DNA from 3 places in the Amycolatopsis sp. lyj-112 genome. Region 1 is predicted to be linked to each of the others. Evidence: predicted binding sites of a transcription regulator. Region 1 holds the regulator's gene; each other region holds the start of a gene.

Region 1 (10,332 bases):
CGGTGTCATCCCGCGGCACTACGAAGCCGTCGGGACGGCGCTGCTCGCGTCGCTCAAGAACCACCTCGGCCCGGAGTGGACCCCGGATGTCGAACGCGCCTGGGCGGAGGCGTTCACCATCGCCGCCCGCGCGATGCAGGAGGCCGCCGCGGCCGACGTGAATCCTGCGTCGTGGTCGGCCACCGTGCTGGAACACCGCCGGCTCACCTGGGACCTCGCCCTGGTCCGGCTCCAGCCCGAGTTCCCGGTGCCGTACCAGCCGGGCCAGTACATGAGCGTCGAAGTCCCGCAGCGGCCGCGGCTGTGGCGCTATCTGTCCCCGGCGAACGCTCCCCGCGAGGACGGTGGCATCGAGTTCCACGTGCGCGCCGTCGACGGCGGCTGGGTCTCGCGGGCCATCGTCAGCCACACGCAGTCCGGCGACGTCTGGCGTCTCGGCCCGCCGCTCGGCAGGCTTTCGGTCGACCGGGCCGCCGGCCGCGACGTGCTGATGATCGCGGGCGGTACCGGGGTCGCGCCGCTTCGCGCCATTCTGGACGACCTCGCGCAGTGGGGCGACAATCCGAAGGTGCACCTGTTCTACGGTGGACCGTCGCGTGAGGACCTGTACGACCTCGACGAGTTGCGCGCGCTCGCGGCCACGAACCCGTGGCTCACCGTCACCCCGGTGGTCGAGCGCGGCGACGACGTCCCGGGATGTGAAACCGGCACCCTCGCGGAAGCCGTTACCCAGTACGGATCCTGGCCCGGTCACCGCATTCTCGTCTCCGGCTCGCCCACGATGATCCGGGCCACGGTGTCCCGGATGCTGGTCGCCGGCAGCGCGCTCGACCAGATCACATACGACCCCTTCACCATCGACTAGCAGGCCTTTCTCCTCGCTCGCCCAAAGATCACCGGCTGTGCTTTCACCGCGTCAGTGAATGCGATTTCGCAGTGCTGATCAGTACACCGCCGCGCATCGTTACGTTACTCGGTATTCACGGAAAGAAAGCCACCCGATCGGCGGATCACGTTTTGCCGAGAACTGGCGAAAACCACTGGTGGGGCACGAAAATCGTCCTGCATGATCACCTTTACCGAGCGCCAGATGGGGTTGACGGCGCGTATATATCTTGGTCCGATCGAGCGGGAAACATCCATTGGTGGATCCTTTTACGACGTTCGGGCATACAGTCGGATCCCCTCGGGGGAACACGAGCACCATCACGACATCGGGTCTGGAGAATATGCCCGATACAACTGGAGAACATCGTTCACCCATGACTGCCGAATCCGTGAAATACGAGCATCCACCGAGTTCGTCGAGATCTTCACCGTCGAGAACCCGGCCACCTGACACCGTCCCCGTTCCGGTCCCGCCCCTGGTCGAAGTGCCGGCGGCCGACAAGACCGTTCGGATGGCCGAACTCATCAGAGAGAGTTTTGCTTCTGTCGAAGCGAAAGCCGACGAGCTGTCCCAGTACTTCTACGGGGTCCTCTTCTCCGTTTCGCCGGACGCCAGGGCGTTGTTCCCGATCAACATGGCGACACAAAGGAATCGCCTGCTGCGGGCCTTGGTCTACGTCGTACAGATGGTGGACCGGCCCGACGAGCTGACCACCTTTCTCTGCCAGCTCGGCCGCGACCACCGGAAGTTCGACGTGCTCGGCCGGCATTATGACGCCGTCGGCGTCGCGTTGATCGCCGCCCTCAAACGGTTCCTGAAGGACGACTGGACGCCCGAACTCGAGGACGCCTGGGTCACCGCGTACGGCATCATCGCGAAGAGCATGCGGGAAGCCGCGGGCAAGGAGGTCGGCCCCGCGTGGTGGAAGGCCACCGTGGTCGAGCACCGCCGCGCCGCCCGCGACGTCGCCGTCATCAAGGTGCGGACCGAACAGCCGCTGCCTTATCGGGCCGGCGGTTACGTCAGCGTCGAAGTCCCGCAGCGGCCCCGGATGTGGCGGTACTTCTCGCCGGCGAACGCGCCGCACGACGACGGGACGATGGAGTTCCACGTGCACGCCGTACGCGGCGGCTGGGTCTCGCGCGCGATCGTCCACCACACCAGGGTCGGCGACGTCTGGCGCCTCGGCCCGTCACTGGGCGCGCTTTCGGTCCATCACACCGAAAGCCGGCCGCTGCTGATGATCGGCGGCGGCACCGGTGTCGCCCCGCTGCTCGCGATCCTCGACGAGATGTCGCGCTGGAAGCACAACCCGCCGGTGCACCTGTTCTTCGGCGGCCGGAAGCCGGAAGACCTCTACGCCCTCGACGACCTCCGCGGACTGGCCGTCATGTGCCCTTGGCTGACAGTGACCCCCGTGACCGAGGAAGGCACCATCGCCGGCGGCGATCGAGGCACCCTCTCCGCGGCGGTCGCCCAGCGCGGCGGCTGGAAGGACCGCGACGTGTTCGTCGCCGGCTCGCCGTCGATGATCCGCGCCACCATCGCGAAGCTGCTCGCCGGCGGCACCGACCTGGCGAGGATCAAGTACGACCCCTTCACCCTGGACTGAGCGCGGGTAGTTCGTCCGTATTAGGCCGATCAGCCGCTATGCCTGGGCTGTCCGGACCAGTAGGTCGGCGAATCATTGACCGCGGTCTCGGGCGGATTTATGGTCTAGACCACATTGCTCTAGACCACCTTGCTCCCCTTCACGGGAACACCGTCGTTCCATCCCAGGAGCCGGCATGACCGTCAAACGCAAACTCATGGCAGCCGCCGCCGGTGCGATCCTCGCCCCGATCGCCATCGTGGCCATCCCGCAGGTGGCCAGCGCGCACGGCTACGTGTTGTCCCCGCCCAGCCGCCAGGCGAACTGCGCACAGGGCAAAGTCTCGGGTTGCGGCAGCATCGTCTACGAACCACAGAGCGTCGAAGGGCCCAAGGGCCTCCGCAGCTGCAACGGCGGAGTCCCGGGATTCGCGCAGCTCAACGACGAATCGAAGCCGTGGCCCGCCGCCTCGGTCGGCAACAGCGTGACCTTCAACTGGAAGTTCACCGCCTACCACCGGACCACGAACTACGAGTACTACATCGGCGGCACCAAGGTCGCCGACATCAGCGGCAACAACGCCGCGCCGAAGGACCCGACGTCGCACACGGTGAACCTGAGCGGGTTCAGCGGCCGCCAGAAGGTGCTCGCCATCTGGAACATCGCGGACACCCCGATGGCCTTCTACAGCTGCATCGACCTGCAGATCGGCGGGGGCGGCAACCCGCCGACCACCACCACCAGCAACCCGCCGGCCACGACGACGCAGAATCCTCCGTCCAGCACCACCAACCCGCCCACGGGCGGCACCTGGGCGGCGGGCGCGGCCTACTCGGTCGGCAGCACGGTCACCTACGGCGGCCAGAGCTACCGCTGCCAGCTGGCACATACGGCGATCCAGGGCTGGGAGCCGCCGAACACCCCGGCGTTGTGGACTCGCCAGTGAAGTTCCGCCTGATTCTCGTCGCCGGTCTCGTGGCCCTCGCGGGCTGCGGGACCGGTGATGGCTCACCTTCCACCGCCGGTGCTCCGCTCTCCCCGGTGCCCCAGTCGGCCACGGGTGCCCCGGCGTCCGCGGAGTACAACGACGCCGACGTGATGTTCCTGCAGATGATGGCCGCCCACAACGATCAGGGGGTGGAGATCGTCAAGCTGGTGCACGCCAAACAGGCGCAGCAGCAACCGCTCAAGGACCTCGCGGCGGCCATCGAGGCGACGCAGCAGTCCGAGACGTCCGACCTGCGGAACCGGCTGAAGGCCTGGGGCAAACCCGAGACCGGCTCGGTGGATCCGCACGCGCACCATCACCACGGCGGCGACGGGCTCACGGACAAGGGCCTGCTCGAAGCACTGTCCAAAAAGGATGGCCCGGAGTTCACCCTCGACTTCGTGGACATCCTCGTCGCGCACCAGCACAACGGGGTCGCGCTGGCGAGGACGGAATTGAAGGACGGCAAGAACCCGGACTCGAAGGCCTTCGCTCAGCGAGTCGTCGACTCGCGCACCGGCGAAGTCCAGCAGCTCCGCGCTCTTGTTCCCGGCCAATGACGCAATTAGTCCTCTACTTGCCTTCTGACCGTGGTCAGGCGCCGGAAGGCGTCAGGCAAGTAGAGGACTAATTGCGCCTCTTGGGTTTCCAGACCACGAGTGCCGTCTGCTGCCTCAAGGTCACGAGGTCCTTGCGGTAGGAGGCGTGCACGGTCGCGGCCGTCTGTTCGGCGGTGAGATACGCGGCCCTGACCTCTTCGGTCAGTTCCGCGATCCGCGCCCGGAGCGCGTCGACCTGGTTCTCCAGCTCGATGATCCGCTTGATGCCGGCGAGGTTGACACCGTCCGATTGGGACAGTCGCTGCACTTCGCGCAGCAACGCGATATCCCGCATGGAATAGCGCCGTCCACCGCCCGAAGTCCGGCCCGGGGACACGAGCCCCTGCCGGTCATAGGACCGCAGGGTCTGCGCGTGCAGGCCGGAAAGCTGCGCCGCGACGGAGATGACGAACACCGGGGTGTCCTCGTCCGCATCGTTCGGAAGCCCGCCGAACATCATGCTCACCTGCCTTCGAGAAGTTCGGTGATCTCCGGTCGTGGGTCGTGCTCGGACATGGCCTCCGCGTAGGCCTCCAGGGCCTCACGGGCCTTGTCGTCCATTTTGGACGGAATGGACGCCTGCAGGGTGACCAGCAGATCGCCCTGCGCACCGTCCCGTTTCGCGATTCCCTTGCCTCGCACACGAAGCACGCGGCCGCTCGCCGTGCCCTGCGGCACCTTCAGCGAGACCTTGCCCTCGAGCGTCGGCACGGTGATCGTGCCGCCGAGGGCCAGTTCCGCGAAGGACACCGGCACGGAGATCGTCAGGTCGAGATTCTGCCGCCCGAACACCGGATGCGGTGCGACGTGCACGCGGACGTACAGATCGCCCGGCTGCGCGCCGCCGCGGCCCGGTTCACCCTGGCCGGCGAGCCGGATCCGCTGGTCGTCGTTGACGCCCGGCGGGATCCGCACGGTCAGCGTGCGGGTGCGGGTGCTGATGCCCTCGCCCGCGCATTCCGGGCAGGGGTCGTCGATGATCGTGCCGCGGCCGCGGCAATCGCGGCACGGCTCGGAGAAGGCGAAAGCGCCCTGGCTCCGGCTGACCAGCCCGGACCCCTGGCAGGTCGAACACGTCCTCGGGGAAGTCCCCGGCTTCGCGCCGCTGCCGCTACAGGTCGAACAGGTCGCCGGGCTCGACAGCCGCAGCGGCAGGGTCGCGCCCTTGACCGCCTCGGTGAAGTCGATCCGGACGTCGGTCTCGACGTCCGCGCCGCGCTGCGGCCGGTTCGCCGTGGCACCGGCGGCGCCGCGGCGGCCGAAGAGACCGCCGAGGATGTCGCCGAGCCCGCCGAAACCGGCCTGCTGCTGGCCCTGCTGCCCGAAGATGTCGCCGACGTCGAAACCACCGCCACCGCCACCACCCGGGAAGCCGAAACCACCCGGGCCGCCGGAGCCGAAGAGGCGACGTGCCTCGTCGTACTCCTTGCGCTTGGACGCGTCGGAAAGCACACCGTAGGCCTCGGAGACCGCCTTGAACTTCTTCTCCGCCTCCGCGTTGCCCGCGTTGGCGTCGGGGTGGTTCTCCTTGGCCAGCTTGCGATAGGCCTTCTTGATCTCGTCCGCGGTGGCGTCGGAGGAGACGCCCAGCTCACGGTAGAAGTCCTTACCGATCCATTCCCGTGCACTCACCGAACGTCTCCTCCTTTCACGCCGTTTCGCTGATCAGCGGTTGTTCTCATCGAAGAGCTCACCGTCGAGCGGGAGCTCGCCGCCCACGGGCGGGTCCACCGGGACGGCCTCGGCCACCGGAGCCGCACCGGGCTCGTGGTCGGTGACCCCGACCATCGCCGGACGCAGGACGCGCTCGCCGAAGCGGTAACCGCGGCGCATGACGGTGGTGACCGTCGGGCCCGCGACGTCCGGCGACGTGCTGTGCTGGACCGCCTGGTGCACGCTCGGGTCGAAGGGCTCGCCTTCGGTTCCGAACGGCTCCAGACCCGAGCGCTGCAGGCTGCCGACCAGCTTTTCGCCGACGGCCTTGAAAGCGCCGGTCAGGTCGCCGTGCTGCTCCGCGCGCTCGAGGTCGTCGAGCAGCGGGAGCAGGTCACCGACGACCGACGCCTTCGCGCCGGCGACGACCTGTTCGCGGTCGCGGTCCACCCGCTTGCGGTAGTTGGCGTACTCCGCCTGGAGACGCTGGAGGTCGGCGGTGCGTTCCGCCAGCTCCTTCTCCAGGCCGGACGCCACCGACACCGAATCGTCCACCAGGGAATCCCCGAGGCCGGGGCCCGCGTGGGTCGCGGGCTCCGGCTCGATGGGGGCCAAGGGCTCCACGGCTTCGTCGATCGGGGCGGCGTGCTTGGGGCCATCCTGATTTTCGGCGGCCGGGGCGGCCGGGCGGATTTCACCGGTCAGCGGATCGATCCGCCGACGGTCCCGCACGACTACCGGTTCCTCCGGGCCCCGGCCCGCGGTTTCGTCGTAGCGTTCAGTCACTTCTTGTCCTTCTCGTCCTCTTCGACGATTTCGGCGTCAACGACGTCATCGGCCTTGGCCTGCGAGCCGGCGCCCGCGGTGCCACCGGCGGCACCGGTCGCGCCTTCGCCCGCGGCGGCCTCATCGGCGGCGTTGCCCGCCGCGTTGGCGTAGAGCGCCGTGCCGAGTTCCTGCGAAGCGGTGTTCAGCTTCTCGATGGACTCGCGGATCTTCGCCGAGTCGGTGCCCTTGAGCGCCTCGTTGGCCTCGTCGATCGCGGTCTTGACCTTGCCCTTGAGGTCCTCGGGCAGCTTCTCGTCGTTGTCCTTGACGAACTTCTCCGTCTGGTAGACGAGGGTCTCCGCCTGGTTGCGGGTCTCCGCCTCCTCGCGGCGCTGCTTGTCCTCTTCGGCGTGCGCCTCGGCGTCCTTGACCATGCGCTCGATGTCGTCCTTCGGCAGCGCGGAGCCACCGGTGATCGTCATCGACTGCTCCTTGTTCGTGCCCAGGTCCTTCGCGAGGACGTGCACGATGCCGTTGGCGTCGATGTCGAAGGTGACCTCGATCTGCGGCACGCCACGCGGGGCGGGCGGCAGGCCGGTCAGCTCGAACATGCCGAGCTTCTTGTTGTGCGCGGCGATCTCGCGCTCACCCTGGAACACCTGGATCTGCACCGACGGCTGGTTGTCGTCCGCGGTGGAGAAGATCTCCGAACGCTTGGTCGGGATCGTGGTGTTGCGCTCGATGAGCTTGGTGAACACCCCGCCCTTGGTCTCGATGCCCAGCGAAAGCGGGGTCACGTCGAGCAGCAGGACGTCCTTGACCTCGCCCTTGAGCACGCCGGCCTGCAGCGCGGCGCCGACGGCGACGACCTCGTCCGGGTTGACGCCCTTGTTCGGCTCGCGGCCGCCGGTCAGCTCCTTGACCAGGTCCGACACGGCGGGCATGCGGGTGGAACCACCGACGAGCACGACGTGGTCGATGTCGCCGACAGCGACACCCGCGTCACGGATGACGTTGTTGAACGGCTTGCGGGTGCGCTCGAGCAGGTCCGAGGTGATCTTCTGGAACTCGGCGCGGGAAAGCTGCTCGTCGAGGAACAGCGGGTTCTTGTCGCCGTCCACGGTGATGTACGGCAGGTTGATGCCCGCGGAGTTCGAGCTGGACAGCTCGATCTTCGCCTTCTCGGCGGCCTCACGGATGCGCTGGAGCGCCATCTTGTCCTTGGTGAGGTCGATGCCGCTCGACGACTTGAACTTGTCGACCAGCCAGGTGACGATGCGCTCGTCCCAGTCGTCACCACCGAGGTGGTTGTCACCGGAGGTCGCGCGGACCTCGACGACGCCCTCGCCGATCTCCAGCAGCGAGACGTCGAACGTGCCGCCACCGAGGTCGAAGACCAGGATGGTCTGTTCCTTCTCGCCCTTGTCCAGGCCGTACGCCAGCGCGGCCGCGGTCGGCTCGTTGACGATGCGGAGCACGTTCAGGCCGGCGATCTGCCCGGCCTCCTTGGTGGCCTGCCGCTGTGCGTCCTCGAAGTAGGCGGGGACGGTGATGACCGCGTCGGTGATGGTCTCGCCCAGGTACGCCTCGGCGTCCCGCTTGAGCTTCATCAGCACGCGGGCGCTGATCTCCTGCGAGGTGTAGGACTTGCCGTCGATCTCGGTCTTCCAGTCCGTGCCGACGTGCCGCTTGACCGACCGGATGGTGCGGTCGACGTTCGTCACGGCCTGGTTCTTCGCCGGCTGTCCGGTCAGCACTTCGCCGTTCTTGGCGAAGGCGACGACGGACGGGGTGGTGCGGGAACCTTCGGAGTTGGCGATGACCGTCGGCTCGCCGCCCTCAAGGACGGCTACGACCGAGTTGGTCGTGCCGAGGTCGATGCCGACCGCTCGCGCCATGGTGTGATCCTCCTGCTTTGCTTGTGACCTGGGTGTTCGATCCCACCTTGAGTGGGTACTACGCAAGTTCTATCCGGATGGTGCGGCTTCCGTCAAGCCAGACTTGAGCCACCTGCACTCAACCTTGTACCCGGCTCAACGAGCGACCTGGGCTTCTTGTTCCCGACCTACCGGCAGACCATGCCGGGACCGGGTGTGAGCCCGCTCACCAGGTATTTCACCTCTTCGGTGCGGACACAGGCCGAGTTGAGCAGACCGGTGTGCCCGTACCCGGCGTCGACCAGCAACGCCGAATTCTCGATGTTCCGCGCGAGCCCTCGGGCCCACACCAGCGGCGTGGCCGGATCGTGCTCGCCACCGACCACGAGGATCGGCGCCGCGCCACGGACCTTCTGCGGTCGCGGCAGGTAGGCCGACGCGACGGGCCAGCCGGCACAGCCGCTCGCCATGTCCCAGAACTCCGAATACCGCCAGCTGTGCGGCGCGAGGACCTTCACGGTCAGTTCCATGGCCTTCAGGTCGGCGTACCCGGTGAAGGGCGAGCCGAAGTCGTGGCAGCCGATGGAGCGATACGCGCCGTACGTCGGGTCCAGCTGGGAGTGGGGCAGGAGGCCGTAGGCGTCCGGCTTCCCGGCCGTCGCGGCCTCGATCCCCTTGGCCAGGTAGGGCCACAGGAACGGCAGGGTCAGGTAGCCGTAGGCCCCGGACGACATCTCCTCGGCGGTCACGTTGCGGCCGAGTTGCTTCGAAGGGACACCTCCGGGCGTCCGCATGAGCGCGTCGTAGGTCGCGAGGACGTCTTTGCCGCGAAGCACGCACTCGTCCGACGTCGTGCACCACTTCGCGAAGTCGTTCAGCGCCCGTTCGGTCGCGACGGCTTCGTCGAGGACGGCCTGGCGCGTCGGCCGCGAGTGGTCGACGGCGCCGTCGAGCACCATCGTCCGGATCCGCTTCGGGTACTTCTCCGCGTACGCCGCGCCGAGTTCCGTCCCGTAGGAGACGCCGAGCCAGTTGACCTTCGGTTCGCCGAGGGCGACCCGGATCGACTCGATGTCCTCGGCGGCGCTCCAGGTGTCCACATGGGACAATTCCGGTCCGGTCCTCTTGAGACAGTCCTGGCCGGAAGCCCGGTTGTGCGCGATGAGCTTTTCGTAGTCCGCGCGGCTCTTCGGGAACCGGCTGACCGCGGGGTCGTGCAGGTTCGGCCCGCAGCTGACCGCGGGTTTGCTGTTCCCGACACCGCGCGGGTCGAAGCCGATGACGTCGAACCGCTGCCGCGCCTCGGCCATTTCCGGTTTGTCCAGCGCGAAGCCCTGGCCGCCGTACTTGAGCACCTCGACCCCGGAACCGCCCGGTCCGCCCGGGTTCGTCAGCAGGGAGCCGATGCGGCGCGCGGGATCGGTCGCGGGCAGTTTCGCCAGCGCGATCGAAATCGTCTTGCCGCTCGTCCGGTCCAGCGGGACAACGAGGTCCGCGCATTCGAGGGTCGGCGACGCTTCGGTCGCGCACGGTTTCCAGTCGAGCCGCGGCGCGGCGGACGCCGGCAGCGCGGAAAGCGGAAGAAGGGTCAGGGCGATGACGGCGGCGAGCGCCTTCGTGGCCGTCCTCATACCGGCTTCACCGTGACCTTGCCGGTGCCCGCCCTGAGGTCCAGGACGTTCGGCGAAGCCTGGTCCTGCCGCACACCGCCGGTCTCGACACCACCGGTGTCCGCGCTGGCGTTGATGCGATACGCGCCATCGGGAACAGTGACGGTGACCTTCCCGGTATCGGCCTTCGCGGTGACCGCACCCGGCCTGGCCAGCCCGACCTCGATATCCCCGGTACCGGTGGTCAGTTTCACCGGACCGGTCGAACTCAGGACCTCGAGATTCCCGGTTTCGCCCCGGAGATCCACCGCGGCGGCGCGGGCGAGCCGGACCGTGCCGGTGCCGATTCCGCCGGAG
Region 2 (10,332 bases), on a different contig from region 1:
CCGATCCAGATCGGCAGGTACCGCTCGCCTTCGGTTTCCCGCAGCAACAAGATCGGCTGATTGGCAGGTAGCTCCACCCGCACGCCGACGACGCGCATTTCGCTCATCGGGCTTCGCCTCCCTCTCGTGCGCACGGGCTGCAGCGCTTGTCTCGACGACCAAGCGACGGCAAGTCCGACGCTACCCGTCTTCCGAGCGCTGTGCTCGCTGTCTCCGACATTCTCGGTTCGCTCGCGGCAAACCCGACTCTCACGGTACGGCATAGGGTGCCGAACATTCAGTCATTGACAAGTGGCCTCGGAGCGGTTCCCGGACCTCGGAACTCGTTCAACCGCCGGCGACGGCCCGTATTCCGGCCTTCACCAGGAGCGTATGTAACGCTACGGACAGTGCCGCGAGCTCACGGACGACCTCATCGGCCCTCGCCTTGGCATCCTCGTCACGGTGCCGATACACCGGGGTCACGATCTGCTCCAGCAGGCCGACCTCGCGGTCGGCCGCGGCGCGGAAGGCACGCAGATGTCTCGGCTCGATACCGAATTCGGTCATCGCCTTCACGGTCTTCGCCACGAGGACCGCGTCCGGGTCGAAAAAACCCGCCGCGCCAGGGCGGACGAGACCGTATTGCCGCAGCTCAGCCAGGGTCGCGGCGTCGATGCCCGCCTGGCGGAGAAGATCTTCTTCGGTCAGCCGGATCTCGTAGTCCGTCTCGAAGTCCCCGGGGGCCGGTAGGCCACCGTTCTCCCCCGGGGCTTCGATCGGAACGAGTTTCCGCGGTGGCCGGGGTGCCGCCGCCGAGGGCGCGGCGCCCTGATCCGCCGCGTCGAGCTGTTCCTTGATGACCTTCAGCGGAAGGTAGTGATCCCGCTGGGCGGACAGGACGAACCGCAACCGCTCCACGTCCGCCGGAGCGAACTGCCGGTACCCCGAAGGCGTCCGGCCCGGCTGGACCAGACCTTCCGCCTCGAGGAACCGGATCTTGGAGATGGTGACATCGGGGAAGTCGCCGCGCAGTTGTGCCAGCACGGCCCCGATGCTCAACCCATCGCGCTGCGACGCATCCCGATCAGGCCGCCCGGCCGCTGTCACTGTGCCCCCTGGCCCCCGTGACCCGGGCCGGTCAGGAAGACCAGTCGGAACTTGCCGATCTGTACCTCGTCGCCACCGGCGAGGACGGCCTGGTCGACCGGCTCACGGTTGACGTAAGTGCCGTTGAGGCTGCCGACGTCGATGACGACGAACTCGCCGCCTTCACGCCGGAACTCGGCGTGACGCCGGGAAACCGTGACGTCGTCGAGGAAGATGTCGCTGTCCGGGTGCCGTCCGGCACTGGTGGTGTCGCGGTCCAGAAGGAAGCGCGAACCCGCGTTCGGGCCGCGCTTGACGACCAGCAGCGCGGAACCGGCGGGAAGCGCGTCCACACCCTGGACGGGGGCCTCGGCAGCCGGAGGAGCCTCAGTGCCTTCGACGTCGGCCAGGAAGTCGGCCCGGAAGACAGAGGTCCGCTCCGGAGACTGCTCCGGGGGAACGCCGGGCCCGTCGTTCGTGCTCACCTGAGCTCTCCTAACGCATGTGTGTTGCCACTACTCAAGAACTGTGGACGCCAAACGTACCGTGCCTGATCGAATCTCCGGCCCGCGGCTCCCCCTACTCGGATCGGAGGGCCGCGGCCTGCGGCTATTCCTGAATCAGTGCCTGGTACGCCTCGGCCTCGAGCAGGGAATCGACGCTGCTCGCGTCGTCGAGCCGGAGCTCGATGAGCCAGCCTTCACCGTAGGGGTCGCTGTTGATCAGCTCGGGCGAGTCGGTCACCGCGTCGTTGACCGCGACCACCTCGCCTTCGAGCGGGGCGAACAGCTCGGAAACGCTCTTGGTGGACTCGACCTCGCCGAAGGAGTCGCCGGCGCCGACATGCCTGCCGACCTCGGGCAGGTCGACGAACACCACGTCACCGAGCTGGTCCTGGGCGTACTCCGTGATGCCCACGCGCACGAGCCCTGCGTCGCGCACGGAGACCCACTCGTGCTCCTCGGTATAGCGCAGTTCTTCTGGAGTGGACAACGCCGCTCCCCTTTCCTGGTGCCCTCGCTCAAAACCGATGGGGAGGAGTTTCGCATCCCGCCGGACCGCGCGCCCGGCACCTCCCGCTTGTGGGGGGGGGGACGCTATTCCGGATCCGCCGCTCGCAGGGCCCTCACCGTCTGGACGACGTACAGCACCCCCGAGTAGACGTACAGGACCCCGCCCCAGGTGATGAAGGCGTAGCCGACCGGGCGGGCGAACGCGGCGAGACCGGAGTCACCCTGGGTGAGCAGCAGGAACGGGAAGGCGTACATCAGCACGAACGTCGCGCCCTTGCCGATGTAGGTGACCTCGGGCGGGGCGAACCCGGCGCGGCGGAGCAGCAGGACACAGACCCCCAGCACGGCCTCCCGCAGGATCAGCGGGGCCACCACCCACCACGGGATGATGTCGCGGATCAGGAAGGCGATCAGCGTCGCGAGGATGTAGAGCCTGTCGGCCGCGGGGTCGAGCAGCTGGCCGAGCCGGGACATCTGGTTGAGCCAGCGGGCGAGCTTGCCGTCGAGCCAGTCGGTGAGCGCGCTGAACACGAGCAGCGCGAACGCCCAGCCGTCCTCCTCCGGGCCGAGCAACAGCCACAGGAAGACCGGCACCCCGGCGAGCCGGAGGATCGAAAGCATGTTGGGAACGTTCAGGGCCTGCCGCAGCAAAGACGGCTCTTCGCTGGTCACGCTCGGTTCGGGGGGCGTACTCACCCGCTCAGCCTATCCAGCGGCGGCAGATCCTCCGGCGTCAGCTGGCCCGGGTGTGCGTCCAGCCGCGGCGCTGCAGGTCCGCGCTGGTCAGCGCCACGGGCCTGCCTCGGTGGTCGGTACCCATCCAGCGGGTGTGCCCGGCGGAACTTTCCAGGACGTACGGGCGGCCGCCGCACCAGACGACGGTGCACGGGGCCGTGGGTGGCAGCTCCGCGCTCGTCGGTGCGGTGGCCTGGAATGACGCGGGCTCGTTCTGTTCGTCGGTCTTCATCGCTCTCACGGTTTCGGTGTCAGGGACTGGGACACGCCGAGGCGCTACTTTTGTTTTCGGCAGAACAGGGCCCGGCGTTAACGGCCTGGCCCCGGATTCGTCCGATCGGTTCGCAACGGCAGCAAGGTGTTGTCTTGCCGTGAACGGCATGTTAATTGTCCACAATGGACAGACATTGAGCGATCCTGGCGTACGGCCAGGCGGGCGACGCGATAACCTCCCGCGCATCGAACGTGGCTCAATGTCACGGCATCGCGTCCGGCCAGGTCAGAATGGGCCGGCCACGACCGGTCGACGAAAGGATCGCCTTGCCCGTCTCGACGACCACGGGATCGTGGCGGCGCCTGCTCACGGTCAGTTTCGCCGTCGGCCTGCTCGCCGCCTGTTCGGGCGAAGATCCGCCACCGCCCGTCACCCCCGCGCCACCTCCGCCGCCTTCCGTTCCTTCGAGTACTGCGAGCGTTTCGGTACCACCGATCCCCTCGCAGACCGCGCCATTGCCCACGGCTGCCCCGAATCCCGCCCCCAAGCCGAAACCCGCTGAACCGGTACAGGGTTCGTGCGGCACGGTCACCGCGGCGAGCGGGCTGACCCTCCAGGTGCTCAACGGGCCCGGGGTCTCGTGCGCGGACGCGACCGGGATCGTCGACTCGTTCCACAAGAGGATCGCCGGCCGCCAGTCGGCGGGCTCGGACGAACCGGTCAGCGAGACCGTCGACGGCTGGCTGTGCGTCTCCGGAGCGCCCGCCGCCCAAGGCGGCACCAGTTGCGGCAAGGGCGAACAGAACGTGTTCGCCGCGGTCGTCCCCGTCGAATGAACCAGCCCCGAGAAGAACGGTCCATGAAGAGCCTCTCCGCACCGCCGTGTTCGCCGCCGTCCTGCTCGGCGGCTGCGGCGCGGATCCCGCCCCGTCGGCCGCACCCGGGCCGTCCTCCCCCGCCACCACCACCGAACAGGCGCCCGCGGGGACGCCGTGCGGAGACATCACCGGACTTCAGGGCGCGAAGAACAAGCTCGTCGTGCACGGGAAGGCCGACTGCGCCGAAGCGACGCAGGTGCTGACCGAGTACTTCCAGAAGCTCACGCCCGCGGAAGCCGCGTCGCCGCAGGGTCCCGGCCCGGTCGTGATCGGGGCATGGACGTGCGGCAGCGGACCGAACGACCCGGTGACGACCTGCTCGACCGAGGACGACCGGCAGATCGAAGCCACCCGCCCCTGAAACTCCGGCAGGCGCTTGGTTGTCGTGAGTGATTCGGGTCGTTCTAACGACCCGGATCACTCACGACAACCCGAGCCATGCGATACCGCAGCCCCCGGACGCGGCTGAGCGGACGACACCTGTGACCCCCTTGCCAGACAGGTAAGAGTCTCATAGACTCAAACTATGTTCACCAGGGACGAGGCCGTGACGACGATCGAGGGAGCGGCCACCTCGACGACCTTGTTCGACTCCGCCCCCGAGCTCGCCCACCGCCGCTATCGCGCGCTGGCGGCCGCCCTTCACCCGGACCGGAACCCCGGCGACCCGCGGGCCCACCGGGCGGCCGCCACCCTCAACCGCCTCTACGACGACTGGAAACGCGCCCGGCGTCAGACGGTCACCACGGCGACGTCGGCCTACACCCTCACCACCCCGCACGCGGCGGGCAGCATCGCGACGACGTACCGCACGACCGGCCCTCATCTGGTCAAGCTCGTCCGCAGCCCGGCGCTCAACCCGCTGATCCACGCCGAGTGGGCGGCGTTGCGCGCGCTCGACGGCTTCACCGAACGGCACCGCTGGCTGCGCCCGTACTACCCGCGCCTGCTCGACACTTCCGGCCCGGTGGCGCGGGGCGACCGGGCGTTCAGCGTTCTCGAGCCGCTCATCGACGGGTTCACCACCTTGGCCGACATCAAGAAGGCCTTCCCGGACGGTCTCGACGGCCGCGACTACGCCTGGATGCACCGGCGCCTCCTGCGTGCCGTGGCGGGCGCGCATCGCGCGGGCGTCGTCCACGGTCACCTCACCGCGGACAATGTGCTGGTCCAGCCGGAACAGCACGGCATCGTCCTGATCGGCTGGTCCTTCGCCGGGGAGGACGGTTCACTCCCGATAGCGGCGGACCGGTCCGCCGACTACCCGCCCGAAGTCCACAAAGGACTTCCCGTCACCGCGGCCACCGATGTCCACATGCTGCACACGCTGATGCTGGATCTGGTGGCACCAGGCGAAAAACGTCAACGCGAGTTCGCCAGGTGGTGCACCCAGGACGCTCCGGCGCAGCGGCCCGAGGCCGTCGATCTGCTCGACGAGTACGACGACCTGCTCGGCGAGCTGTACGGCCCCCGCACCTTCCGCCCGTTCATCATCCCTGAGACAGGAGCCTGACCATGGGACACGGAAACTGGAACGACAACGTCTACGCGGCGGGAAAGACCTTCCGCGCGGCCAAAGGCGAGGACGATTTCGGCTACAGCGCCGACCTGCGCGCCAAACCCAGGAACAAGTGGAAGGTCGCGCCCGCCCTCGATCCGGCGAACGCCACCCGCGAATGCCGGGATTCGGCCGAACACGCCGACTCGACGCCGATCGCGGTGCTGTTCGACGTCACCGGCTCGATGCGCCGCGTGCCGCGGGTCATGCAGGGCAAGCTCGGCAAACTGCACGGCCTGCTGAAGCGCCGGGGCTACCTGGCCGACCCGCAGGTCATGTTCGGCGCGATCGGCGACGCCGACAGCGACCGGGTTCCGCTGCAGGTCGGGCAGTTCGAATCGGACAACCGGATGGACGACCAGCTGCGCACGCTCTTCCTCGAAGGCGGTGGCGGCGGGCAGAAGAGCGAGTCCTACGAGCTGGCCGCCTATTTCATGGCCCGGCACGTGGTCACCGACGCCTGGCAGAAACGCGGCCGCAAGGGCTACCTGTTCCTCATCGGCGACGAGCTGAACAAGCCCGCGCTCGAGGCCCGGCACCTCCGCCGCATCATCGGCGACGACGTCGGGCAGGACATCGATCCCGCCTCGGTGTACCGGGAGCTGGCCCGCAAGTGGCACGTCTACTTCGTGCTGCCCGATCAGTCGTCGTACTACAACGACCCGGAGATCGGCGAGCACTGGAGCGGCCTGCTCGGCCAGAACTTCCTCAAGCTCGACGACCCCGGCGCGGTTTGCGAACTGATCGCGGCCACCATCGGGCTGGAGGAACAGGTCGTCGACGTCGACACCGCACTCGCCGACCTCGCCGATCTCGGCTCGGCCGCCGAGAGCGCGGCCGTCGGCAAGGCGCTGGCGAAGCTGGGCAGCAGGACGGCCGTCACCTCGGCGGTGCCCGCGCCGGGTGGCCCGGACGACGTGGTGCTGCTGTGAATCTCCTGGACGGGCATGTGGTGGTGGTCGGGCTCGGCTTCGGCGACGAGGGCAAGGGGGCCGTGGTCGACGCGCTCTGCGCCGGCCGGGCCACCACCGCCGTCATCCGCTTCAACGGCGGCGCGCAGGCCGCGCACAACGTCGTCGCGGACGGGCAGCACCACACGTTCAGCCAGTTCGGGTCGGGCACGTTCGCCGGTGTGCCCACCCACCTTTCCCGGTTCGTCCTGGTCGAGCCGTTCGCACTGGCCGAAGAGGCACGACAGCTGGAAGACGCCGGCGTCCGGAATCCGCTGTCGTCGCTGAGCGTGGACGGGCGGGCCTTGCTCACGACCCCGTTCCATATCCACGCCAACCGGGCGAGGGAGAACGCCCGCGGCGACGGACGGCACGGTTCGTGCGGGAAGGGCATCGGCGAGACAGTCTGGTACTCGCTGTTGCCAGGGGCCGCGCCGGGCGATGTGGTGGAGAGCCAGGAGGTGATCGGGACGCCGGGGGAAGCGCCCACGGTCGCCGACTGTGCTCGGCCGGCCGTGCTGCGGCGCAAACTCGACGCCCTGGCACGGTTCTACGCGCCGCTCGCCACTCCGCCGCACAGCGTGGACGAACTGGTGGCGCTGTACCGCGATTTCGCCGGCGCGGTGCGGATCACCGGCGGGGACGAAACGGGGCGGCTGGCCGATAGCGGGCGGGTGGTCTTCGAGGGAGCGCAGGGGGTTCTCCTCGATCAGCATCACGGGTTCCACCCGCACACGACCTGGTCCACTACCACCCCGCACAACGCCCGCGCCCTGCTGGGCGGACGTCCGCACACCGTGCTGGGGGTGACCCGGACCTACCTCACCCGGCACGGGGCGGGGCCGCTTCCCACCGAATCCGCCGCCGTGCTCGCCCGCTTTCCCGAGGCCCACAACGGCACCGGGGAGTACCAGGGCGCGTGGCGGGCGGGGCATCTCGACGCGGCGCTGCTGGACTACGCGATCGCGGCCTGCGAAGGCGTGGACGCCCTCGCGGTGACCCATCTCGACGCGACCGGCCTTCGGGTCTCCTCCGGCCCGGGCTCCCCCGCCGTCGACCTGCCCGACCCGCTGGCGTGGTTCGGCACCCGGTTGCCGGTGGCCGTCACCGGGTACGGACCTGACCGTGCCGACTACCGGGAGCCGGTCGCCGCGGCCGTCGGGGCAGGGTCGACAATCAGCGCGTGATCGAGTCGACGCCGGTGTCCGTTGATGTGCTGGTCCTGAGGTTCGACCCCGAGGCCCGGACCGTGCTCCTGGGAATCGCACCGCGGGCCGCCGAGCCGTTCGACGGGGAACTCGCGCTGCCCGGGGTGCTGCTCGGGCTCGGGGAACGGCTCCGGGACGCGGGCGGCCGGGCTGTGGTCACCAAACTCGGGCTACCGCCCGGCGCGCTCTCGGCGACGGGGCAGCTCACCACCTTCGACGAGCCGAATCGCGACCCCCGCGGCCCGACGCTGTCCATCGCCTTGTGGGCGACCACGAGCCCCGTGCTCGACGAGCCGGGGATCGTGGTCTGGACCCCGCTGGACGTGGTGCCCCCGCTGGCTTTCGACCACGACCGGATCGTGGCGGACTGCCGGCCACTACTGGCCGACCGGCTGTGGCGGGACGTCGCGTTCACCGCCGGTCTGCTGGGCCGGACCTTCACGACGGCGCAAGCCTTGGACGCGACCGAGGCGTTGACCGGGGAACGTCCTTATCCGGCCAACCTGGGGCGGACCATGGAACGGGTCCCGGGGCTGCGGCGCACCACCGAACACGCTGCCGCGCTGCCCAAGGGAGGACGGCCACCTTCGCTGTGGCGATGGGAGTGACGGTCCTCAGATCCCCGGCTGTCAGATCCCACAGGAGGATGCCGACCAGAACCGGCCGGACCGGTGCGCCACGTGCGTGTGGTCGTCGTGGCCGGGATAGCCCGGCCCGAGGATCTCACTGAAACCGTGGTTACGGGCCTGCCGCGCGAGACCGCAGAAGCCCTGCGCGCCCGCCCCGAGGTCGACGGCGTCGCCGTAGAGGTGGCGGCTGGCGGGCGCCCCGCCGACCGCGTTGTTGCAGGCGACACTGCGGAAACCGCCGTTGACCACGATCGGCCGGTCCCCCATGGCGTGCCGCATCGCCTGCAGCTTCCACATCGACACCAGCGCGTTGGCCTTCGCCGTCCCCGCGGCGACGTTGCCGCCCGACCAGTCCGAGTTGCACCGGTTCAGTTCGCCGTACTCGAAGTTGACCGGCGAACAGTCGTTGTCCTGCAGCTGGTAGATCTTCGTGAACGTGGCCGGTCCGGCGACGCCGTCCGCGCCGAGCCCGTAGGCCTGCTGGAACCGCGTGACCGCGGCATGGGTACCCGCGCCGAACTGGCCGTCGATGGCCAGGACACCGCCATACCCGGGATAGCCGGCGACCCGGATCTGCAGTTGCCGGACGTCGTCACCGGACGCCCCCTGGGACAGCGAGCGTCCCCAGGTGTAGCAGGCGTCGGAGGCGGCCATGTCTCCCGCCGTCACCGGTCCGGGATCGGCGGCCGCCGGTGCGGCGACCGCGGTGGCGACACCGGCTATGAGGGCGAATATGGGCAGCACAAAACGAATTCGCATGACAGGAGCACCCTTCAAGGCAGGGAAGGTGAGACCCGTGACCCCCACGGGTTGTCAACGATTCACTGCCGAGCACGCTAACGCGTTTTCGCCCGCCGTACTGTGGGTCGTTCGACCCACAACCCGCCGCCGTCAGCCCTTCAGGTGGGGAAAGTCCTCTTCGCGGTGCTCCCCCGCCGGCCGCTCGCCGGCCTCGTTCTCGCGCCCTCGCAGCTCGACCCGCCGGATCTTGCCGGAGATCGTCTTCGGCAGCTCCGCGAACTCCAGCCGCCGGATCCGCTTGTACGGCGCCAAATGCTCGCGGCAGAAGGCCAGGATCGACGCCGCGGTGTCGGCGGTCGGCTCATGCCCGTTCGTCAGCACGACGTACGCCTTCGGCACGGCGAGCCGGATCGGGTCCGGCGCCGGGACGACGGCCGCCTCGGCGACGGCCTCGTGTTCCAGCAGGACACTTTCCAGTTCGAACGGCGAGATCCGGTAGTCCGATGCCTTGAAGACGTCGTCGGTCCGGCCCACGTAGGTGATGTAGCCGCGTTCGTCGACCGAGCCGACGTCGCCGGTGTGGTAGTAGCCGTTCGCGAAGGCGGCGGCGGAGCGCTCGTCGTCGTCCGCGTAGCCGGTCATCAGCCCGACCGGCCGCTTGTCCAGGTCGAGGCAGATCTCGCCCTCCTGCGCCCGTTCGCCGGTGACGGGGTCGACCAGCGCCACCGTGAAGCCGGGCAGCGGGCGCCCCATCGAACCCGGGACGACGTCCTGGCCGGGGGTATTCGCGATCTGGACGCTGCTCTCCGTCTGGCCGAAACCGTCGCGGATCGTGACGCCCCAAGCCTTTTCGATCCGGTCGATCACCTCGGGGTTGAGCGGTTCGCCCGCGCCGACGACCTTGACCGGCGGGGTCTTCAGCACGGTCAGGTCGGCTTGGATGAGCATCCGCCACACCGTCGGCGGCGCGCAGAAGCTCGTGATGCCGCACCTTTCCATCTGCGCCATCAACGACACCGCGTCGAACCGCGCGTAGTTGTACAGGAACACTGTCGCCTCGGCGTTCCATGGTGCGAAGACGTTGCTCCACGCGTGTTTCGCCCAGCCCGGCGAGGAGATGTTCAGGTGGACATCACCCGGTTCCAGACCGATCCAGTACATAGTGGACAGATGTCCGACCGGATACGAGACCTGCGTGTGCTGCACCAGTTTCGGCTTCGCCGTCGTGCCCGACGTGAAGTACAGCAGGAGCGGATCGTCGGCCGCCGTCGGCCCGTCGGAAGTGAACGCGTCAGGTTCCTCGTAGGCGTCCACGAAGGACTTCCAGCCCTCGACGGC
Region 3 (10,332 bases), on a different contig from region 1:
GAGGTAGCCGGAAAGGCCGACCGAGGCGTTGACGAAACCGACGACGAGGATGCGGCCGGTCAGCCGGATGGCGGTACTGACCCGCATCCGGCGGCGCAGCACGCGGACGGCGGCCAGCGCGAGCAGCGTGCTGACCAGCGGTGCGGTCAAAGTGCCTGCCAGCGCGGCGATCCACGTCATGTCGTGGGCGCCGGAGGCCTGTTTCACCAGGCCTGCCACGGCGAACGCGCCGGTGATCTCCAGCAGGAACGCGCCCGCGTTGTAGAGGACACGGCCGGCGACCTTGCGTGCCAGCAGGGTTCCGATGCCCGCCGCGAGATGCGCGGCGAGGACGACTTCGAAAGGTGCGACGAAGAATCCGATGACCAGCGGGATCTCGGTGAACGAGATCGTCCAGGAGATGCCGCTGCGGACGTCGACGTTGATCCCGAGCTGTTCGGCGAGGAGGAAGGCGAGCGCGAGGATCGGCCCGATCCACAACAGGTCGTCCGAGGCCTCGAAGTCCAGCCACAGGCTGACCGCCGCGGCGGCGGCGATGCCCATGGTGAGTACCGCGAAGGTGTAGACGCGGAACCGTCGCTCGTCGGTACGAGCCTCCGTAACGGCGCCTCCCTTGCCCGGTGCCGCCTGTGCGGCGCTCCCGGGCCTGCCGTTCGTGTCCGGCATCCGACCTTCCTTCCCGGCTGCCCAACCGGCCTTGTCCTACCGCGACCTCGGGGACAGGGGCAATACAGTACCCCGGAGGGCGTACCCAAGTCCCATTCGAGACAGTATGAGATCACCCCAGGGTTAACAATGGGCTCGTCGCGCTGACCTGCGTGGACCAAGGGGTGAAATGGGAGCGTTATTCGCGTTCCCGCCGACTACCGGAAGTCACCTGGCGCCACGGTCGAGCCAATCTCGTGAAGTTCCCCGCCGACCTGTCAGTGTCGGTCGGCAGGGGCTTGAATAGTCCTATGAATAGCCACGCGATCGCCGCCGGCCATGCCGCGCGGCTCGCCACTGTGGACGCCCTGCTCCCGGAAATGCCTGCACTGGAGCCTGCGGACGGCGCCGTGTCACTCTCCGCGACAGACGGCGACTCGGCCGCCGCCGGATTGTCGGTACGGACCGAGGCGGGCCCCGATTCTGTTGACGCTCCGTGGCGGGCCCTCGTCGAACATCGCCTCGATGCCAGGCTCACCGGACCCCGCCCGGAAGCGGCTCTTGACGCCTTACTCACCCGATGGGATGAACATCTGAAGACCGTCGCCCCAGCGGGGGATGTCGAAACGGCGGCGACCGTCGTACGGCCGAGTCGCGATTCGCCGGGATCGGCCGAATTGCTGCGCCGCGGATTCGCGCCGGTGCTGGTGATCGCGGTCCGCCCGGCCGACCGGCTCGCCGCGACCGGTCCTCCCAAGACTCCTGGAGTGCACATCCGGCCGGCCGAAGCGGATGATCTCGAAACCGCCGTCGGACTCCAGCTGGAATTGCAGCGCTATGACGCGCAGTTCGGTTCTGTCACTTTGCGCGAGGGCGCGAAGGAAGCGATCACGGCCGACCTGTCGAAACAGTTGAAGCGGGAAAATCCCACGCTGTGGATCGCCGAGCTGTACGGGCGCCCGCTCGGCATGGTCCAGGTGCAGTTCCCCGCCGAAACGGCGTGGATCCGCGACCGGGTCGCCGCCGACCGGGTCGGCTACCTGTCGTCGCTGGCGGTGGCCGAGGAGGCGCGGTCGAGCGGGGTGGGCACCGCCCTCGCCGCGCACGCGCACCAGGTCTTCGACGAATCCGGGACCGAAGCCGTGCTGCTGCACCACGCACTGGCCAATCCGCGCTCGACGCCGTTCTGGTACGCGCAGGGCTACCGGCCGCTGTGGACGTACTGGCAGCGGCGGCCGGCGGTGTACTGATCCCGCTACGCTGATCTACGGGAGATCAGGGGGTTTCTTTGACCAGCGACAAAGATTCGGCGCCGGTGGCGCCGACCGGGGTGGACACCGAAAAGCCGTCCGCGGCGAGGATCTACGACTGGTATCTCGGCGGGACCCACAACTGGGCCGTCGATCGCGAGTTCGCCCGCAAGATGGAACAGCAGTGGCGCTGGGTCAAACCCGGGGCGCAGCACAACCGAGAGTTCATGAACCGCGTGGTGCGTGCGGCGCTGAAGGCGGGTATCCGGCAGTTCGTCGATCTGGGTTCCGGTGTCCCGACTTCCGGGAACGTGCACGAGATCGTCCAGGAGGAACTGGAGCCGGGCGATCAGGCGAAGGTCGTGTACGTCGACTACGAGCCGGTGGCGGTGGCGCACGCGGAGCTGATCCTCGAACGGCATGAGGCGACCGACTGGGCCGGGATCGTGCAGGCGGACATGCGGCGGCCGAAGGACGTCCTGCGGCATCCGGAGACGCGGCGGCTGATCGACTTCGAGCAGCCGGTATGCCTGATGATGATGGCCGTCCTGCATTTCGCCGGGCCGCAAGACGATCCGCCGGGACTGGTCTCGGCGTATCGGAAAGCGCTCGCTCCGGGCAGCTGGCTCGGGCTCTCGCACATGAGCTTCGGCGGCCAGACCGGCGAGGACGCCGACGGGCTCCACTGGCTCGTCGAGCAGTATCGGAAGACGAGCAACCCGGTGTGGATGCGGGACCGCGAAGAGATCGAAGTGCTCTTCGCGAACTGGCCGCTTCTCGACCCCGGCGTCGTCCACCTGCCCGACTGGCGCCCCGTGCGCGAGCTCCGGCGAGACGAGGAAGGCGCCCGGCCCTTCGCCTGGTGCGGCGTCTCCGTCCACCCCTGACCTCCGACCTCTGACCCCGAGCACTTGCGTTTAGCCCCCTAATCGCGATGCTTTTGCGCGCAGAGGTCGGAGGGGTGGGCAATCCGCTGAGGGCGAACAACGAAAGGAAACAAACGGGTCGATCGGAGAGTTGAGGTAGACAGACTCAACTACCCGAGGAGTGCACAGATGACCGACAACCGCCTCCTGCCCGTTCTCCCGCTCGATGACGACGTCGTGCTGCCGGGCATGATCGTCCCGCTCGACCTCGCCGACACGGAGACGCGGGCCGCGGTGGAGTCCGCCCAGGCCAACACGCCTGCCCAGGCTTCCTTCCCCGGGATCCGGTCCGGCGCCGCCACGGCCAAGGCCGAGGTCCTGATCGTCCCCCGCGTCCACGGCGAGTACGCCGAAGTGGGCACCATCGCGACCGTCGAACGCATCGGGCGCGTGCCCGGCGGCAAGACCGCGGTGCTGCTGCGCGGTACCCGCCGCGCCGTCGTCGGCCGCATCGCCGACGGCCCCGGCGCCGCCCGCTGGGTCCACGCCGACGTCGCCACCGAGACCACCGACGACCGTTCCGCGAAGCTCGCGTCGGAGTACAAGTCCGTCGTCCTCGCGATCCTCCAGCAGCGCGGCGGCTGGCAGATGATCGACGCCGTCCAGGAGGTCGAGGATCCGTCCGCGCTCGCCGACCTCGCGGGGAACTCGTCCTACCTCAGCACCGAGCAGAAGCTCGAACTGCTCACCGGCCTCGACGTTTCGACGCGGCTCGAAAAGGCCCTGGAATGGAGCCGCGAGCAGCTCGCGGAGCTGGAGGTCACCGACACCATCCGCAAGGACGTCCAGGAGGGCATGGAGAAGCAGCAGAAGGAGTTCCTGCTGCGCCGCCAGCTCGAAGCGATCCGCAAGGAGCTGGGCGAACTCGACGGCACCGCCGGCGACGACGACTACCGGGCCAGGGTCGAGGGTGCTGAACTTCCCGACGCCGTCAAGAAGGCCGCACTGTCCGAAGTGGACAAACTGGAGCGGACCTCCGACCAGTCCCCCGAAGGCGGCTGGATCCGCACGTGGCTCGACACCGTCCTCGAACTGCCGTGGACCGAGCGCACCACCGACGTCCACGACATCGCCGCGGCGCGCGACATCCTCGACGCCGATCACGCCGGCCTCGACGACGTGAAGGAACGCATCATCGAGTACCTGGCCGTGCGCAAGCGCCGTGCGGAATCCGGGCTGGGACCGGTCGGCGGACGCCGTTCGGGTGCCGTGCTCGCGCTCGCCGGTCCGCCCGGGGTCGGCAAGACGTCGCTCGGCGAGTCCGTGGCGAAGGCGATGGGCCGCAAGTTCGTCCGCGTCGCGCTCGGCGGCATCCGCGACGAGGCCGAGATCCGCGGTCACCGCCGCACCTACGTCGGCGCGCTGCCCGGCCGGATCGTCCGCGCCATCAAGGAAGCGGGCTCGATGAACCCGGTCGTGTTGCTCGACGAGATCGACAAGGTCGGCGCCGACTACCGCGGCGATCCGACGGCGGCGCTGCTGGAGGTGCTGGACCCGGAGCAGAACCACACGTTCCGTGACCACTACCTCGAGGTCGAGCTGGACCTGTCCGACGTCGTGTTCCTGGCGACGGCGAACGCGCTCGAGTCCATCCCCGGCCCGCTGCTGGACCGGATGGAGCTGGTCACCCTCGACGGCTACACCGAGCACGAGAAGGTCACCATCGCCCGCGATCACCTGCTCCCCCGCGAGCTGGAACGCGCCGGCATCGACCAGGGTGACGTCACGCTGACGGACGACGCGTTCAGCCGCATCGCCGCCGAGTACACGCGGGAAGCCGGGGTGCGCAACGCGAACCGGACCATCGCGAAGGTGCTGCGGAAGGTGGCGACCAAGGTGGCGCTCGACGAGGTCGAACTGCCACTGACGATCGACGCCGACGGGCTCGAGACCTTCCTCGGCCGCCCGCGGCACCTGCCGGAGTCTTCGCTGCCCGCGTCGACGCAGCGCACGTCGACCCCTGGCGTGGCGACCGGCCTGGCGGTGACCGGTGCCGGCGGTGACGTCCTCTACATCGAGGCGTCGCTGGCGGATCCGGAATCCGGCGCGACCGGGCTGGCGCTGACCGGCCAGCTGGGCGACGTGATGAAGGAGTCGGTGCAGATCGCGCTGTCCTACCTGCGCTCGCACGGCGCGGAGCTGGAACTGCCGGTCGGCGACCTGAAGGACCGCGGCATCCACGTGCACGTCCCGGCGGGCGCGGTGCCCAAGGACGGGCCGAGCGCCGGGATCACGATGACGACCGCGCTGGCGTCCCTGCTTTCGGGCCGGGTCGTGCGGACGGACGTCGCGATGACCGGTGAGGTGTCGCTGACCGGGCGGGTGCTGCCGATCGGCGGGGTCAAGCAGAAGCTGCTGGCCGCGCACCGGGCGGGGATGAAGACGGTGATCATCCCGCAGCGCAACGAGCCGGATCTCGACGACGTCCCGGCCGAGGTGCTGGCACAGCTGGACGTCCACGCCGTGGCGAACGTCCGCGAAGTGCTGGACATCGCCCTGACTCCGGCGTCGGCTCCGGTCGCCCAGGCGGCCTGACGTGCCCGGAACCCCGTGCTTCGTCGACGAAGCACGGGGTTCCCGCGTACTACGAAAGTTCCGACCTACCATGGAGTACGTCGGGAATTCACCTATCGGCCCCGTTTCGCCCGTAACCTCCGATCCGCTCCTTCCCGCACCACCACATCAGCGGATGTCTTGGAGGCATGAGTGAAGCGACGGAATTTCCTGCGCGCGGCCGTGGTCGGCGCCGGCGTGACGGCGTTCGGCAACAGGCTCTCGGGGTCAGCTTTGGCGGCGCCCGCGCAGAACGGCCCCAGCCCGTACGGCGCGCTCCAGGCGGCCGACGCCAACGGGATCCAGCTGCCGGCGGGGTTCACCAGCCGCGTCATCGCGCGTTCCGGCCGGCAGGTCGCGAGCACCGGCTACACCTGGCACAGCGCGCCCGACGGCGGTGCGGTGTTCGCCGACGGCAGCGGCTGGATCTACGTGTCGAACTCCGAGATCACCCCGAGCGGCGGCGCGAGCGCCGTCAAATTCGACGCGAGCGCGAACATCACCGGCGCCCACCGCATCCTCGCCAACACCAGGCAGAACTGCGCGGGCGGCAAGACCCCTTGGGGCACTTGGCTTTCCTGCGAGGAGGTCGACCTCGGGTTCGTCTACGAATGCCAGCCGAACGGGCCGGCTTCGGCGGCGGTCCAGCGGCCCGCGATGGGGAAGTTCAAGCACGAGGCCGCCGCGGCGGACCCGGTGCGCAAGGTCGTCTACCTGACCGAAGACGTCTCGGACGGCTGCTTCTACCGCTTCATCCCGACGACCTGGGGAAACCTCGCCGCCGGAACACTGCAAGTGCTGAAGGCGGGCTCGGCGACGTCGGGCAGCTTCACCTGGGCGAACGTGCCCGACCCCGACGGCTCCCCCACCGCGACCCGCAATCAGGTGTCCGGCGCGAAGCGGTTCACGGGCGGCGAAGGCCTGCACTACGCGAACGACACCGCGTGGTTCACCACCAAGGGCGACAACCGCGTCTGGCAGCTCAACCTGACGAACAACACGTATGAGCTGGCTTACGACGATTCGCTGGTCAGCCCCGGTTCGGCGCCCCTGACCGGCGTGGACAACGTCACCGGCACCTCGTCGGGTGACCTGTTCGTCGCCGAGGACGGCGGGAACATGGAGATCTGCATCATCACGCCGAACGACATCGTGGCGCCGTTCCTGCGGATCAGCGGCCAGGGTTCGTCGGAGATCTGCGGTCCCGCGTTCACCCCGGCCGGGACGCGGCTGTACTTCTCCTCGCAGCGTGGCACTTCCGGCTCTTCCTCGGGCGGGATCACCTACGAGGTGACCGGTCCCTTCCGCTCCTGATGTTCCGTGAAGGACTCCTTGAGGGACTCTGAGTCCCTCAAGGAGTCCTTCACGGACTTCTCAGGCGTCGGTGCGGGACTTGTCCCGGAGCCGGGTGATGACGAACAGGGACAGCGCGATCACGACGGCCGCGACCACGAAGTACTGGAAGAACCCGGCGTACTCCTCGACGAGGTGCCAGCTCTCGCCGAGCCCGTATCCGGCCAGGACGAATCCCGTGTTCCAGATCAGGCTGCCGAGGGTGGTCAAGGTCAGGAAGCGCCAGAACGGCATCCGTTCGATCCCGGCGGGCAGCGAGATGAGACTGCGGAAGATCGGCACCATCCGGCCGAGGAACACCGCCTTGGCGCCGTGCTTCTGGAACCAGGCTTCGGTCTTGTCGAAGTCGGAGGCCTTGATCAGCGGGATCTTCGCCATCCAGCGGCGCGTACGGTCACGGCCCAGCAGCATTCCGAGGTAGTACACGATGATCGCGCCCGCCACCGAGCCGAAAGTGGTCCACACCAGCGCTTCGATCAGGGAGAACGTCCCCTGGCTGGCGGAGAATCCGGCGAGCGGCAGGACCAGTTCGCTGGGGATCGGCGGGAACAGGTTGTCGAGGCCGACGATGATCGCGGCCCCCGGACCTCCCAGTGAGTCCATCAGTGAGACTGCCCAGCCGGCGAGGCCGCCCATCGATTCGTTGGCGGCATCGGCGAGGTGGAGGTTCATGGCGGCCTTTCGTGGTCGTCTGCTGGTGCCAACGAACGTACGAATTGCCCGAGTTCCACACCCTGCGGTGAAGCGGCACAGATCACTGGGGAAAACCGCAGTACCGGCCTCCGGATACCCCGCTAACCTGGCGTAATGCCTGTTCCGGCCCCTTCACGCCGCTACCTGCGCAAGATGCTCCGCGGCACGCTGGGCCTGGCGATCGGTTCCGCGACCGCGTTCGCGGAGCTCTTCTACGTCGTCCTCGGCGGCCTGGCGCTCGCGATCCCTCACCTGCGAGGGCCCGTCTTCGCCGGCGCCCGCGTTCTGTCCGAAGTGGAGCGACGACGGCTGGAGAGATACCTCGACGCCGAGAACGCCACCGACTACACCGGGCGCCGGGCGATGGCCTACCTCATCCCGCGCAGCGTCGTCGGCCTGCTCGGTGCCGGGATCTTCCTCCTGATCCTGTTCGGCGCCGGATCCGGCGCCGTCATCGTCTATCAGCTCCTCAACGGCCAGTCGCCCGGCGGCGGGGCGCCCGCGGACTGGTACGACTTCATCACCACCGGCCTCTTCGGCGCGTTGCTCATCTTCCTTTCCGTGCAGGGACTCATCGGGATCGCGACACTGGAACGCAAGCTGGCCAGGCGCTTTTTCGGCCCCAGCAAGAAGGAACAGCTGCGCCGCCGGGTGTCGGAGCTGGCGACCAGCCGCGCCGAAGTGGTCGAGGCGGTCAACGACGAACGCCGCCGCATCGAACGGGACCTGCACGACGGCGTCCAGCAGCGGCTCGTCGCGCTCGGCATGCTGCTCGGCCGGGCCCGCCGCACGAGCGACCCCGGACACGCGTCGGAACTGCTGCGGCAGGCGCACGAGGAATCCCAGCGTTCCCTGCACGACCTGCGGGAAGTGTCCTGGCGGGTGTACCCGATCGCCCTGGACACCGACGGGCTGCACCCGGCGCTGGAAGCGCTCGCGGAACGCTCTGATGTCCCGGTCCATCTCCGCGTCGACCTGCCGGAACGCCCACCGGCCGCGATCGAGACCGTCGTCTACTTCGTCGCGTCCGAGGCCGTCACCAATACGATCAAGCACGCCGCGGCGACGCGGATCGACATCGAGGCCGAGCGGGACGGGGACAGGGTGCGGGTGCGGATCGCCGATGACGGCACGGGTGGCGCGCAGGAGTCCGGGGGCGGCCTTTCCGGTCTCGCGCGGCGCGTCGCGGCGGCGGACGGGGAGTTCACTGTGGACAGTCCGCACGGCGGTCCGACCGTGGTGACGGCGGTGCTGCCGTGCGAGTGATCCTCGCCGAGGACTCGACTCTGCTGCGGGAAGGCCTGGTCCGGCTGCTGGTCGAAGAGGGACACGACGTGGTGGCGTCGGTCGGCGACGGCGACGCGCTCCTCTCGACGACGGCCGCGTATCAGCCGGACGTGATCGTCACCGACGTGCGCATGCCGCCGACCCACACCGACGAAGGACTCCGCGCGGCGCTGGAGATCCGGCGCCGCTGGCCGGAGATCGGGGTGCTGGTGCTCTCGCAGTACGTCGAGAAGCGCTACGCCGCCGAGCTGATCACCGGCGACGGCGAACGTGTCGGATACCTGCTGAAGGACCGGGTCGCCCAGGTCGGCGAGTTTCTGGACGCGCTCGACCGGGTCGCCGCGGGCGGGGCGGCGTTCGATCCGGAGGTGGTGCGGCGGCTGCTCGCCCGGACCACGCACGCCGACCCGCTCGCGAAGCTGACCGCACGCGAACGCGAAGTGCTGGAGAAGATGGCGCAGGGGCACACCAACGCCGGGATCGCCGAGTCGCTCTACGTGTCGCAGAGCGCCGTCGAGAAACACGTGAACGCGATCTTCGACAAGCTCGGCCTGGCCAACACCTCGGGGTACAGCCGCCGGGTGCTGGCGATCCTGCGGTATCTGGGCTCCTGACCGGCGGGAACAGAAAGTCCCGGCGGCTTGTCGAATCCGCCGTCCCGCGATCGACGCGTAGGCAGAAACGCCTACCGAGGGAGCGGGACACCACATGAAGAAGACGATTTTCGCCGCGATCACGCTGGTCACGTCACTGCTGGCGGCCGGGGCCGCCCAAGCGGGCACCGAAGACTCCGGCTCGCGCGGCCGAGGGCACTACGAGCAGGTCAACGGGCTGAACATGTACTACGAGGTCCATGGCAGAGGGAAACCCGGCCAGCGGCCGCTCGTCCTGCTCCACGGCGCCTTTTCGGCGACCGGGACCTCGTTCGGCGAACTGCTCCCGGCGCTCGCGAAGCACCGCAAGATCATCTCGATCGAGCAGCAGGCACACGGCCATACGGCGGACATCGACCGCCCGCTGCGGATCGAGCAGATGGCCGAGGACACCACCGCGCTCCTGCGGAAGATCGGCGTCGGCAAGGCCGACTTCTTCGGCTACAGCATGGGCGCGGGTATCGGGCTGCAGATCGGCGTGAGCCGGCCTGAAATCGTCGGCAAGCTGGTACTCGCGTCGGTGACGTCGAAGCCGGGTGGTCTGCACCCAGGCCTGCTCGAAGGACTCGACCAGCTCAAGCCCGAAGACCTGCACGGGTCGCCGTTCCACGAGGAGTACCTGCGGACCGCGCCGCGACCGGAGGACTTCCCTCGGCTGGTGGAGCAGGTCAAGGACATGAACCGGCACATGCCGACCATCGCCGACGAGCGGATCCGCGCGATGAAGAAGCCGACCCTGCTGCTGACCGGTGACTCGGACATCGTGCGGCCCGAGCATTCGGTGGAGCTGTTCCGCCTGCTCGGCGGCGGCGTCGTGGGGGACAACGTCGGGCTGCCGGACTCGCAGCTGGCCATTCTGCCCGGCACGACGCACGTCACGCTGGTACACCAGGCGGCGATGCTGACGCCGATCATCCCGGCCTTCCTCGACCGGCCGGTCGCCTGACGCACAACGAAAAGCGGGGCTTGATC

The links. The regulator HspR, encoded in region 1, represses chaperone genes until heat shock. The targets are predictions, from matches to a motif close to ANNTTGAGTNNNNNNNACTCAANNT.
Region 2: ACLJRL_RS20760 (adenylate cyclase) is a predicted target of HspR. The motif match lies at 4,410-4,434, and genes of this name have one in related genera.
Region 3: lon (endopeptidase La) is a predicted target of HspR. The motif match lies at 2,910-2,934, and genes of this name have one in related genera.

The regions. Positions count from the first base shown of each region.
Region 1 covers NZ_JAJPWS010000013.1:138,847-149,178, reverse strand. The annotation lists gene ACLJRL_RS33050 (globin domain-containing protein) at 1-865, shown strand, start outside; gene ACLJRL_RS33045 (FAD-binding oxidoreductase) at 1,401-2,501, shown strand; gene ACLJRL_RS33040 (lytic polysaccharide monooxygenase) at 2,677-3,426, shown strand; gene ACLJRL_RS33035 (DUF305 domain-containing protein) at 3,423-4,028, shown strand; gene ACLJRL_RS33030 (heat shock protein transcriptional repressor HspR) at 4,096-4,524, opposite strand; gene dnaJ (molecular chaperone DnaJ) at 4,530-5,699, opposite strand; gene grpE (nucleotide exchange factor GrpE) at 5,733-6,506, opposite strand; gene dnaK (molecular chaperone DnaK) at 6,503-8,386, opposite strand; gene ACLJRL_RS33010 (alpha/beta hydrolase) at 8,554-9,996, opposite strand; gene ACLJRL_RS33005 (hypothetical protein) at 9,993-10,332, opposite strand, start outside.
Region 2 covers NZ_JAJPWS010000005.1:451,218-461,549, forward strand. The annotation lists gene ACLJRL_RS20715 (bifunctional nuclease family protein) at 1-107, opposite strand, end outside; gene ACLJRL_RS20720 (MerR family transcriptional regulator) at 328-1,089, opposite strand; gene garA (glycogen accumulation regulator GarA) at 1,086-1,553, opposite strand; gene gcvH (glycine cleavage system protein GcvH) at 1,678-2,061, opposite strand; gene ACLJRL_RS20735 (CDP-alcohol phosphatidyltransferase family protein) at 2,166-2,777, opposite strand; gene ACLJRL_RS20740 (hypothetical protein) at 2,815-3,048, opposite strand; gene ACLJRL_RS20745 (hypothetical protein) at 3,293-3,553, opposite strand; gene ACLJRL_RS20750 (hypothetical protein) at 3,546-3,866, shown strand; gene ACLJRL_RS20755 (hypothetical protein) at 3,913-4,269, shown strand; gene ACLJRL_RS20760 (adenylate cyclase) at 4,435-5,421, shown strand; gene ACLJRL_RS20765 (hypothetical protein) at 5,424-6,398, shown strand; gene ACLJRL_RS20770 (adenylosuccinate synthetase) at 6,395-7,603, shown strand; gene ACLJRL_RS20775 (NUDIX hydrolase) at 7,600-8,232, shown strand; gene ACLJRL_RS20780 (D-Ala-D-Ala carboxypeptidase family metallohydrolase) at 8,254-9,012, opposite strand; gene ACLJRL_RS20785 (AMP-binding protein) at 9,145-10,332, opposite strand, start outside.
Region 3 covers NZ_JAJPWS010000003.1:512,879-523,210, forward strand. The annotation lists gene ACLJRL_RS14505 (putative bifunctional diguanylate cyclase/phosphodiesterase) at 1-666, opposite strand, end outside; gene ACLJRL_RS14510 (GNAT family N-acetyltransferase) at 957-1,895, shown strand; gene ACLJRL_RS14515 (SAM-dependent methyltransferase) at 1,934-2,782, shown strand; gene lon (endopeptidase La) at 2,951-5,356, shown strand; gene ACLJRL_RS14525 (alkaline phosphatase PhoX) at 5,528-6,688, shown strand; gene ACLJRL_RS14530 (DedA family protein) at 6,749-7,399, opposite strand; gene ACLJRL_RS14535 (histidine kinase) at 7,535-8,686, shown strand; gene ACLJRL_RS14540 (response regulator) at 8,677-9,321, shown strand; gene ACLJRL_RS14545 (alpha/beta fold hydrolase) at 9,416-10,306, shown strand.